DNA from 3 places in the Streptococcus sp. NLAE-zl-C503 genome. Region 2 is predicted to be linked to each of the others. Evidence: predicted binding sites of a transcription regulator. Region 2 holds the regulator's gene; each other region holds the start of a gene.
What was found. Region 2 encodes CtsR, which represses protease genes until heat stress. Its sites were predicted from a motif close to TTGGTCAAAAAAGGTCAAANA; they were not measured.

Region 1 (3,140 bases), on a different contig from region 2:
AACTTTTTCTGTTAATTGACCAGCTTCATCGTAGCCGACATAACCTGGAGGGGCACCGACTAATTTAGCCACACTGTGTTTTTCCATGTATTCACTCATATCAAAACGAATCATGCTGTCAGCAGAGCCAAAGAGTTCAATGGCTAGTTGTTTGGAAAGTTCTGTCTTACCGACACCAGTTGGTCCGACAAAGAGGAAACTTCCGATTGGGCGGTTGGGAGTACCAAGTCCAACACGATTACGACGGATGGCTTTGGCAATCTTATCAACAGCCTCGTCTTGTCCGATAACATGGGCCTTGAGGTCGTCTGCCAGATGGATGAGTTGAGATTGTTCTTTTTCTTTTAGTTCCCCAACAGGGATATTAGTTTTCTGCTCAATGATATGTTCAATGGTTTTCTCGCTAATGATAGGAGTATCCTGATCGGTCACCTTGTTTTTCTGCATTTCCTTGTACTTGGAAATCTGATCACGGAAGTAGGCAGCTTTTTCAAAGTCTTCCTCTCGTGTAGCTTGAGTCTTGAGATTCTCAGCTTCAATTAAACGCTGATCAATCACTTTAGGATCAACAAAGTTCAGAGTCAGATTCATCTTAGAACCAGCTTCATCTAACAGGTCAATAGCCTTGTCAGGTAAGAAGCGGTCTTGAATGTAACGATTGGACAGATTAGCAGCTGCCTCGATAGCAGCATCAGTATACTTGACGTGATGGTAGTCTTCGTATTTCTTTTGAACCCCTTTGAGGATGGTAATGGTTTCTCCGACAGTTGGTTCATCTACCTTGACAGGCTGCATCCGACGCTCCAAAGCAGCATCTTTTTCAATGATGCGGTATTCATTAAGAGTAGTAGCGCCAACCAATTGCAACTCACCACGAGCAAGGGCAGGTTTGAGGATATTTCCTGCATCCATATTGCCATCGCCCGCAGATCCTGCACCGACAATTTCATGGATTTCATCGATAAAGAGAATGATGTCCTCGCGTTTGCGTATCTCTTCCATGAGCTTTTGCATACGCTCTTCAAATTGGCCTCGGATACCCGTTCCTTGAACTAGACTGACCACATCCAAACGGATAACTTGCTTGCCTTGGAGTTTATGGGGAACATCACCATCGACAATTTTTTGAGCCAGACCTTCAACAACTGCTGTTTTACCAACACCTGGTTCTCCGATGAGGACAGGATTGTTTTTTGTTCGACGGTTGAGGATTTCGATAACACGGATAATCTCCTCATCTCGACCGATAACAGGGTCAATATCCCCACGACGGGCAATCTCAGTTACGTTGATACCATATTCCTCTAGGAGTCCTCTTTCTTGGCTAGGAGGTGTTTGAAGTGGACCACGGTTTTGAGGTCCGTATCCCCCATCACCCCCATATCCTCCACCTGATTGAGTTGGGGGAACGTTATTAGAAGAAGCCCTGAAATTATTCAAATCATTGAAAAAGTCTCCAAAAGGATCAAAGTCTCGATTGTTTAGGTCAGTCATTCCTTTAAAGAGGGTATTGTTTGGATCCGTTTTGATAATTTTATAGCAATTTTGACAGAGATCAATTTGCTTTTGTTGTCCATTGATATTGGTATACAGATGAATTGTTGAGTCGTTAATTTTACAGTTTTGACAGAGCATACATCTACCTCATTTCATTCTTATTTTTGGCCTAAGAAAAAAGGTCAAAAATAGTCAAAGTTTTATACTCTCATTATAGCATGATTAAGGTGTAAAGCAAGTAAAAAGATTGGGAAGTAGTCGTTTTTAAAAGAAGAATTCAAGGAGAATTAAGCGACATTGAGGGCAAGAAAAAATCCCATTTGCAGGGACAAAAAGGATTCTCGTTCATCAGTCAGGTTTTCCCTGCTGATTTTTTATTAGTAAAGGAGTTCGTAGATCTCCATTGCAATCAAGTCAATACTATCAAAGGTATAGGTTTCACGTGCTTCAACATCGCGAAGGGTGAAGAGTGATCCGTTTTCTTCGTCATAGCTGTAAGCAACTTCTGCAACAACAACTCCTTCACGTTCAAAATTACGTTTTAGATTTCCGCCATCTTTTGTCATAGCTTCTAGGCGGTTGATGATTCTAACCAAATGTGATTCCATTATGATTCTCCTCCATTTCTTATCGTTACTATTTTACCATAAACCACGGGGACTTGACTAGAAAAAACTAAGATTTCTCGCTATTTCTCTTTTGCATAAAATTATTGGTGAAAATCAGTGGGAAAAGATTGAATTTTAATTCAATACATGTTATAATCATACAATCTGATATTTAGAAAGCTGAGTTTATATGAATTTTTCCTTTTTACCAAAGTATTTACCTTATTTTAATTATGGTGCTCTTATCACTGTAGTGATTTCAATTCTGGTAGTCTTTTTCGGTACCATTCTAGGTGTCTTATTGGCCTTTGCTCAGCGATCACGCTTTAAACCGCTTGTTTGGTTTGCGAATGTCTATGTATGGATTTTCCGTGGAACTCCGATGATGGTGCAAATTATGATTGCCTTTGCCCTTATGCATATCAACGCTCCGACTATCCAAGTGGGAATTTTAGGTGTGGACCTTTCTCGTTTGATTCCTGGTATTCTGATTATTTCTATGAACAGTGGTGCCTATGTGTCTGAAACCGTTCGTGCAGGGATCAATGCGGTTCCTAAAGGGCAGTTAGAGGCGGCTTATTCCTTGGGTATTCGTCCCAAAAATGCTATGCGTTATGTTATTTTGCCACAGGCAATCAAGAATATTTTACCAGCGCTGGGAAATGAATTTATCACCATTATCAAGGATAGTTCGCTTTTGTCAGCAATCGGTGTCATGGAACTTTGGAATGGAGCTACAACGGTAGCAACGACGACCTATCTACCTTTAACGCCTCTCTTATTTGCAGCCTTTTATTACTTGATTATGACTTCTGTTTTGACAGTGGCTTTGAAGGCATTTGAAAAACATATTGGACAAGGAGACAAAAAATAATGACAGAAACCTTGATTAAAATTGAAGAACTGCATAAGTCTTTTGGGAAGAATGAAGTCTTGAAAGGGATTGACCTTGAGATCAAAAGAGGGGAAGTTGTGGTAATTATCGGTCCGTCAGGGAGCGGGAAGTCAACCCTCCTTCGCTCGATGAATCTGCTC
Region 2 (3,140 bases):
GCAAGGCACCATTTGCTATCTATTTCCAAGACTACATGGCTAAAAAATTGGAAAAAGGGGCAGGAATCACTGCCGTTGCCGCTATCGTAGAGCACAATACATCAGGAATCATCTCACGTAAATCTGACAATGTCACTAGTCCAAAAGACTTGGTTGGCAAGAAATATGGAACCTGGAATGACCCGACTGAGCTTGCTATGTTGAAAACCTTGGTAGAATCTCAAGGCGGAGACTTTGAGAAGGTCGAAAAAGTACCAAACAACGACTCAAACTCCATCACACCGATTGCCAATGGCGTCTTTGACACTGCTTGGATCTACTACGGTTGGGATGGTATCCTTGCCAAATCTCAAGGCGTAGATGCTAACTTCATGTACTTGAAAGACTATGTCAAGGAGTTTGACTACTACTCACCAGTCATCATCGCAAACAACGACTATCTCAAAGACAACAAAGAAGAAGCTCGCAAAGTTATCCAAGCTATCAAAAAAGGCTACCAATATGCCATGGAACATCCAGAAGAAGCTGCAGATATCCTCATCAAGAATGCTCCCGAACTCAAGGAAAAACGTGATTTCGTTATCGAATCTCAAAAATACTTGTCGAAAGAATACGCAAGCGACAAGGAAAAATGGGGACAATTTGACGTAGCTCGCTGGAATGCCTTCTACAAATGGGATAAAGAAAATGGTATCCTTAAAGAAGACTTGACAGGCAAAGGCTTTACCAATGAATTTGTGAAATAATGACAGAAATTAGACTAGAACACGTCAGTTATGCCTATGGTCAAGAGAGGATTTTAGAGGATATCAATCTGAAAGTGACTTCAGGTGAAGTGGTTTCTATCCTAGGTCCAAGTGGTGTTGGAAAAACCACCCTCTTTAATCTGATCGCTGGGATTTTAGAAGTTCAGTCAGGGCGAATTGTCCTTGATGGCGAGGAAAATCCCAAGGGGCGCGTTAGTTATATGTTGCAAAAGGATTTGCTCTTAGAACATAAGACGGTACTTGGCAATATCATCTTGCCCCTCTTGATTCAAAAGGTGAATAAGGTAGAAGCCATTGCCCGAGCGGATGAAATTCTTGCGACCTTCCAGTTGACAGCCGTAAGGGACAAGTATCCTCATGAACTCAGCGGAGGGATGCGTCAGCGTGTGGCCTTACTCCGCACCTACCTTTTCGGGCACAAACTCTTTCTCTTAGACGAGGCCTTTAGTGCCTTGGATGAGATGACCAAGATGGAACTTCACGCTTGGTATCTGGAGATTCACAAGCAACTGCAGCTGACTACTTTGATCATCACACACAGTATCGAGGAAGCCCTCAACCTCAGTGACCGCATCTATATTCTAAAAAATCGGCCTGGACAGATTGTTTCTGAAGTTAAACTAGATTGGTCCCAGAGCGAAGACAAGGAAGTCCAAAAAATTGCCTATAAGCGTCAAATCTTAGCGGAATTGGGATTAAATACTTAGAAAAATAGGGAGTTGGTGAAGATTATTCTTTACTTGCTCCCTTTTCCTTTAAAAAAATCAAAAATTTCGGTATAATAGTCAAAGATAGTCAAGGTTCAAAGAAGGAGTTTGATTTACTATGAGATTTAAAAATACATCAGATCATATCGAAGCCTATATCAAGGCGATTTTAGACCAATCTGGTATCGTGGAATTGCAGCGGAGCCAGTTGGCAGATACCTTTCAGGTTGTGCCGAGTCAGATCAACTATGTCATCAAGACACGTTTTACTGAAAGCAGAGGTTACTTGGTTGAGAGCAAGCGGGGTGGCGGAGGCTACATTCGCATAGGCCGGATTGAGTTTTCCAATCATCATGAGATGCTCCGCGATTTGCTTTACTCGATTGGTGAGCGAGTTAGTCAGGAGATTTACGAGGATATTCTCCAGCTTTTGGTGGAGCAGGACTTGATGACCAAGCAGGAGATGACCTTGCTGACTTCAGTAGCAACGGATCGTGTCCTAGGGGAAGAATCCTCAGTTGTCCGTGCCAATATGCTCCGACAGCTATTACAAGAGGTAGATAGAAAAGAGAAGTAAGATGAACTATTCAAAAGCATTGAATGAATGTATCGAGAGTGCCTACATGGTTGCAAGCCATTTTGGAGCCCGTTACCTGGAGTCTTGGCATTTATTGATTGCCATGTCCAATCACAGTTACAGTGTGGCAGGTGCGACTCTAAATGATTATCCTTATGAAATGGACCGTTTAGAAGAGGTTGCGTTGGAACTGACTGAAACGGACTATAGCCAAGACGAAACCTTTACGGAATTGCCTTTTTCTCATCGTTTGGAGCTTCTCTTTGCAGAAGCAGAGTATGTGGCCTCAGCGGTCCACGCAAAGGTGCTAGGGACAGAGCATGTCCTCTATGCGATTTTGCATGACGGCAATGCCTTGGCAACTCGCATCTTGGAGAGAGCAGGATTTTCTTATGAAGACCAGAAAGATCAGGTCAGAATTGCTGCTCTTCGTCGCAATTTAGAGGAGCGTGCTGGCTGGACTAGAGAAGATCTTAAGGCTTTACGTCAACGCCATCGCACGGTATCTGACAAGCAAAATTCCATGGCAAATATGATGGGTATGCCTCAGAATCCAAGTGGCGGTCTCGAGGACTACACGCATGACCTGACGGAGCAAGCGCGCTCTGGCAAGTTAGAGCCAGTTATCGGTCGTGACAAGGAAATCTCACGTATGATTCAGATTTTGAGTCGAAAGACCAAGAACAATCCTGTCTTGGTTGGAGATGCTGGTGTCGGGAAAACAGCTCTAGCCCTTGGCCTTGCTCAGCGTATTGCTAGTGGGGATGTACCTGCGGAAATGGCCAAGATGCGCGTTTTGGAGCTTGATTTGATGAATGTCGTTGCGGGAACACGTTTCCGTGGAGATTTTGAAGAGCGTATGAACAACATCATCAAGGATATCGAGGAAGATGGCAAAGTGATTCTCTTTATTGATGAACTTCACACCATCATGGGATCTGGGAGTGGTATTGACTCGACTCTGGATGCGGCCAATATCTTGAAACCAGCCTTGGCTCGTGGAACTTTGAGAACGGTTGGTGCAACCACTCAGGAAGAATACCAAAAGCACATCGAAAAAGATGCGGCCCTTTCTCGTCGTTTTGCCAA
Region 3 (3,140 bases), on a different contig from region 2:
GCCATCGTATCGGTTCTGCTCAAATGGATCAAGGATGGCATGAAGGTTCCAGCTGAAAAGATTGCAGATTTACGCTTGCCATTTTTCAAAAAATAGAGGACAAGGAGAAGACTTATGACAGAAAAAAGACTGGCTTGGGATGAGTACTTTGCAGCCCAGGCCTTACTGATTGCTAATCGTTCCACTTGTAAACGCGCCAAAGTAGGAGCTGTCCTAGTTAAGGACAATAAGGTCATTTCAACAGGCTACAATGGTTCCGTATCAGGAACGGAGCACTGTATTGACCACGAATGTTTGGTCATTGAAGGACACTGTGTTCGAACCCTTCACGCGGAGGTCAACGCCATCTTGCAAGGGGCTGAACGAGGGGTTCCAAGAGGATTTACAGCCTATGTGACCCATTTCCCTTGTCTGAACTGCACCAAACAACTGCTACAAGTTGGTTGCAAGCGCGTGGTTTATATCAACCAGTACCGAATGGATGACTATGCCCAGTACCTTTATCATGAAAAAGGCACTGAATTAACCCATTTACCATTAGAGACTGTTCAGACAGCTCTTCAAGAGGCAGATTTGATTTAAAAATTAATAAAAATAAATGGTTTAGAAAGCTTTTTAAACCGTTTTTTGATATAATAAGAAGAATAAATTGAAAGAAGGAATTCAGAAAATGGGAAAACTTGAAGTCATTAATCATCCACTTATTCAACACAAGTTGTCAATCTTGCGTCGTACAGACACTTCTACAAAAGCTTTTCGTGAGCTAGTAGATGAGATTGCAATGTTGATGGGATATGAAGTACTTCGTGATCTTCCACTTGAAGATGTGGAAATCGAAACACCTATCACAAAGACCGTTCAAAAACAATTGGCTGGTAAAAAATTGGCGATTGTCCCAATCTTGCGTGCAGGTATCGGGATGGTAGATGGCCTCTTGAGCTTGGTTCCAGCAGCAAAAGTTGGACATATCGGTATGTACCGTGATGAAGAAACCCTTCAACCAGTTGAATACTTGGTGAAATTGCCTGAAGATATTGACCAACGTCAAATCTTTGTAGTGGATCCAATGTTGGCAACAGGTGGCTCAGCAATCTTGGCTGTTGACTCCCTTAAAAAACGTGGGGCATCAAACATCAAGTTTGTCTGTCTGGTAGCTGCTCCAGAAGGAGTGAAAGCTCTTCAAGCAGCTCACCCAGATGTCGAAATCTTTACAGCAGCTCTGGACGAACACTTGAATGAACATGGCTATATTGTTCCAGGTCTCGGAGATGCTGGAGACCGCTTGTTCGGTACGAAATAAGACTCAGATAGAGTCTTAAAGATGAAATTGGAGGATGTTTCTAATTTCGCGAGGAGGTTGAATTTTTGATTCTGTCGATAGTATAGAGCAAAAATTTGACCTTTTTTGACCAAAAAGATATAATAGTTCTGTATTGAGTCGCATGACTAAGAAAATTCAACATTAAAAGGAGAAATGAATGATTCCTGTAGTTATTGAACAAACAAGCCGTGGAGAACGTTCCTATGACATTTACTCTCGTCTTCTGAAAGACCGCATCATCATGCTAACTGGGCCAGTCGAAGATAATATGGCCAACTCAGTTATTGCCCAGTTGCTCTTCTTGGATGCTCAAGACAGCACAAAAGATATTTACCTTTATGTCAACACACCTGGAGGTTCTGTTTCGGCTGGTTTGGCAATCGTTGATACCATGAACTTTATCAAGGCAGATGTCCAAACCATCGTGATGGGGATGGCTGCATCTATGGGGACTGTTATTGCATCAAGTGGAGCAAAAGGCAAACGCTTCATGCTTCCAAATGCAGAGTACATGATTCACCAACCAATGGGTGGTACAGGTGGTGGTACCCAACAAACAGATATGGCAATCGCTGCAGAACACTTGCTCAAAACTCGTAAGACTTTGGAGCAAATCCTTGCAGATAACTCAGGTAAATCAGTTGAGCAAATTCACGCGGATGCTGAACGTGATTACTGGATGAGTGCCCAAGAAACGCTCGAATATGGCTTCATTGATGAAATCATGGCTAACAATTCTTTGAGCTAAGCAACCTAGAAAGCAAACTCGACGGAGTTTGCTTTTTTTGATATAATTAGGAGAAGATTTCTTAGAAAGAGGATTCACCATGTTTGAAAAGGTCAATCGTTCAGGATTAATCATCTATCTTTACTATAATCGAGATGCAAAAAAACTTCAGGAATACGGTGACATCTGTTACCATTCTAAGAAGCATCGTTACTTGCAGCTCTATGTTCCAACTGAGGAGCTAGATGACTTAGTTGAGAGATTAGGTAAGGAAAGATTTATCAAAAAAATAAGACGTTGCCACATTCAAGAGTTAGAAACTCCCTTTGTTGGCAATCTCTATCGCACCGAGGAAAACGTTATCATTTAAAAAATGAGATAAATGTGTTGACAATTTTCTGATAATTCGGTATATTCTTAACATACTATTTTTGAAACAACTATAAGGAGATTAAAAATGAAGAAAAAATTTGCCCTATCTTTTGTGGCTCTTGCTAGCGTAGCTCTTCTCGCTGCCTGTGGAGAGGTCAAGTCAGGAGCGTCAAATACAACTGGTAACCCAGTAGACGAAAAGACTATCAAAATCGGTTTTAACTTTGAAGAAACAGGTGCTGTAGCTGCCTATGGTACTTCTGAACAAAAAGGTGCTCAACTTGCTGTTGATGAAATCAACGCTGCTGGTGGTATCGACGGAAAACAAATCGAAGTTGTAGACAAAGACAACAAATCTGAAACTGCTGAGGCTGCCTCTGTTACAACTAACCTAGTGACCCAATCAAAAGTCACAGCTATCGTAGGACCTGCGACATCTGGTGCAACTGCTGCAGCTGTAGCCAACGCTACTCAAGCAGGGGTTCCATTGATTTCACCAAGTGCGACTCAAGACGGTTTGACCAAAGGTCAAGAATATCTATTTATCGGAACTTTCCAAGATAGCTTCCAAGGGAAGATTATTTCTAACTATGTGACAAACAAATTGAATGCTAAGAAGGTTGTTCTTTATACGGACAATGCTAGTGACTATGCTAAAGGTATTGCTAAATCTTTCCGCGAAGCCTACAAAGGTGAAATTGTTGCAGACGAAACTTTCGT

Region 1: a site for CtsR is predicted at 1,676-1,696, ahead of BLS46_RS00490 (ATP-dependent Clp protease ATP-binding subunit). Genes of this name have one in related genera too.
Region 3: a site for CtsR is predicted at 1,393-1,413, ahead of clpP (ATP-dependent Clp protease proteolytic subunit ClpP). Genes of this name have one in related genera too.

The regions. Positions count from the first base shown of each region.
Region 1 is NZ_FNJT01000001.1:100,756-103,895, forward strand. Features, by position in the region: gene BLS46_RS00490 (ATP-dependent Clp protease ATP-binding subunit) at 1-1,635, opposite strand, end outside; gene BLS46_RS00495 (DUF1797 family protein) at 1,875-2,105, opposite strand; gene BLS46_RS00500 (amino acid ABC transporter permease) at 2,296-2,979, shown strand; gene BLS46_RS00505 (amino acid ABC transporter ATP-binding protein) at 2,979-3,140, shown strand, end outside.
Region 2 is NZ_FNJT01000002.1:357,222-360,361, reverse strand. Features, by position in the region: gene BLS46_RS05935 (ABC transporter substrate-binding protein) at 1-746, shown strand, start outside; gene BLS46_RS05930 (ABC transporter ATP-binding protein) at 746-1,474, shown strand; gene BLS46_RS05925 (CtsR family transcriptional regulator) at 1,593-2,051, shown strand; gene BLS46_RS05920 (ATP-dependent Clp protease ATP-binding subunit) at 2,053-3,140, shown strand, end outside.
Region 3 is NZ_FNJT01000003.1:206,765-209,904, forward strand. Features, by position in the region: gene BLS46_RS07255 (TetR/AcrR family transcriptional regulator) at 1-96, shown strand, start outside; gene BLS46_RS07260 (deoxycytidylate deaminase) at 115-582, shown strand; gene upp (uracil phosphoribosyltransferase) at 671-1,300, shown strand; gene clpP (ATP-dependent Clp protease proteolytic subunit ClpP) at 1,479-2,069, shown strand; gene BLS46_RS07275 (YlbG family protein) at 2,149-2,418, shown strand; gene BLS46_RS07280 (ABC transporter substrate-binding protein) at 2,506-3,140, shown strand, end outside.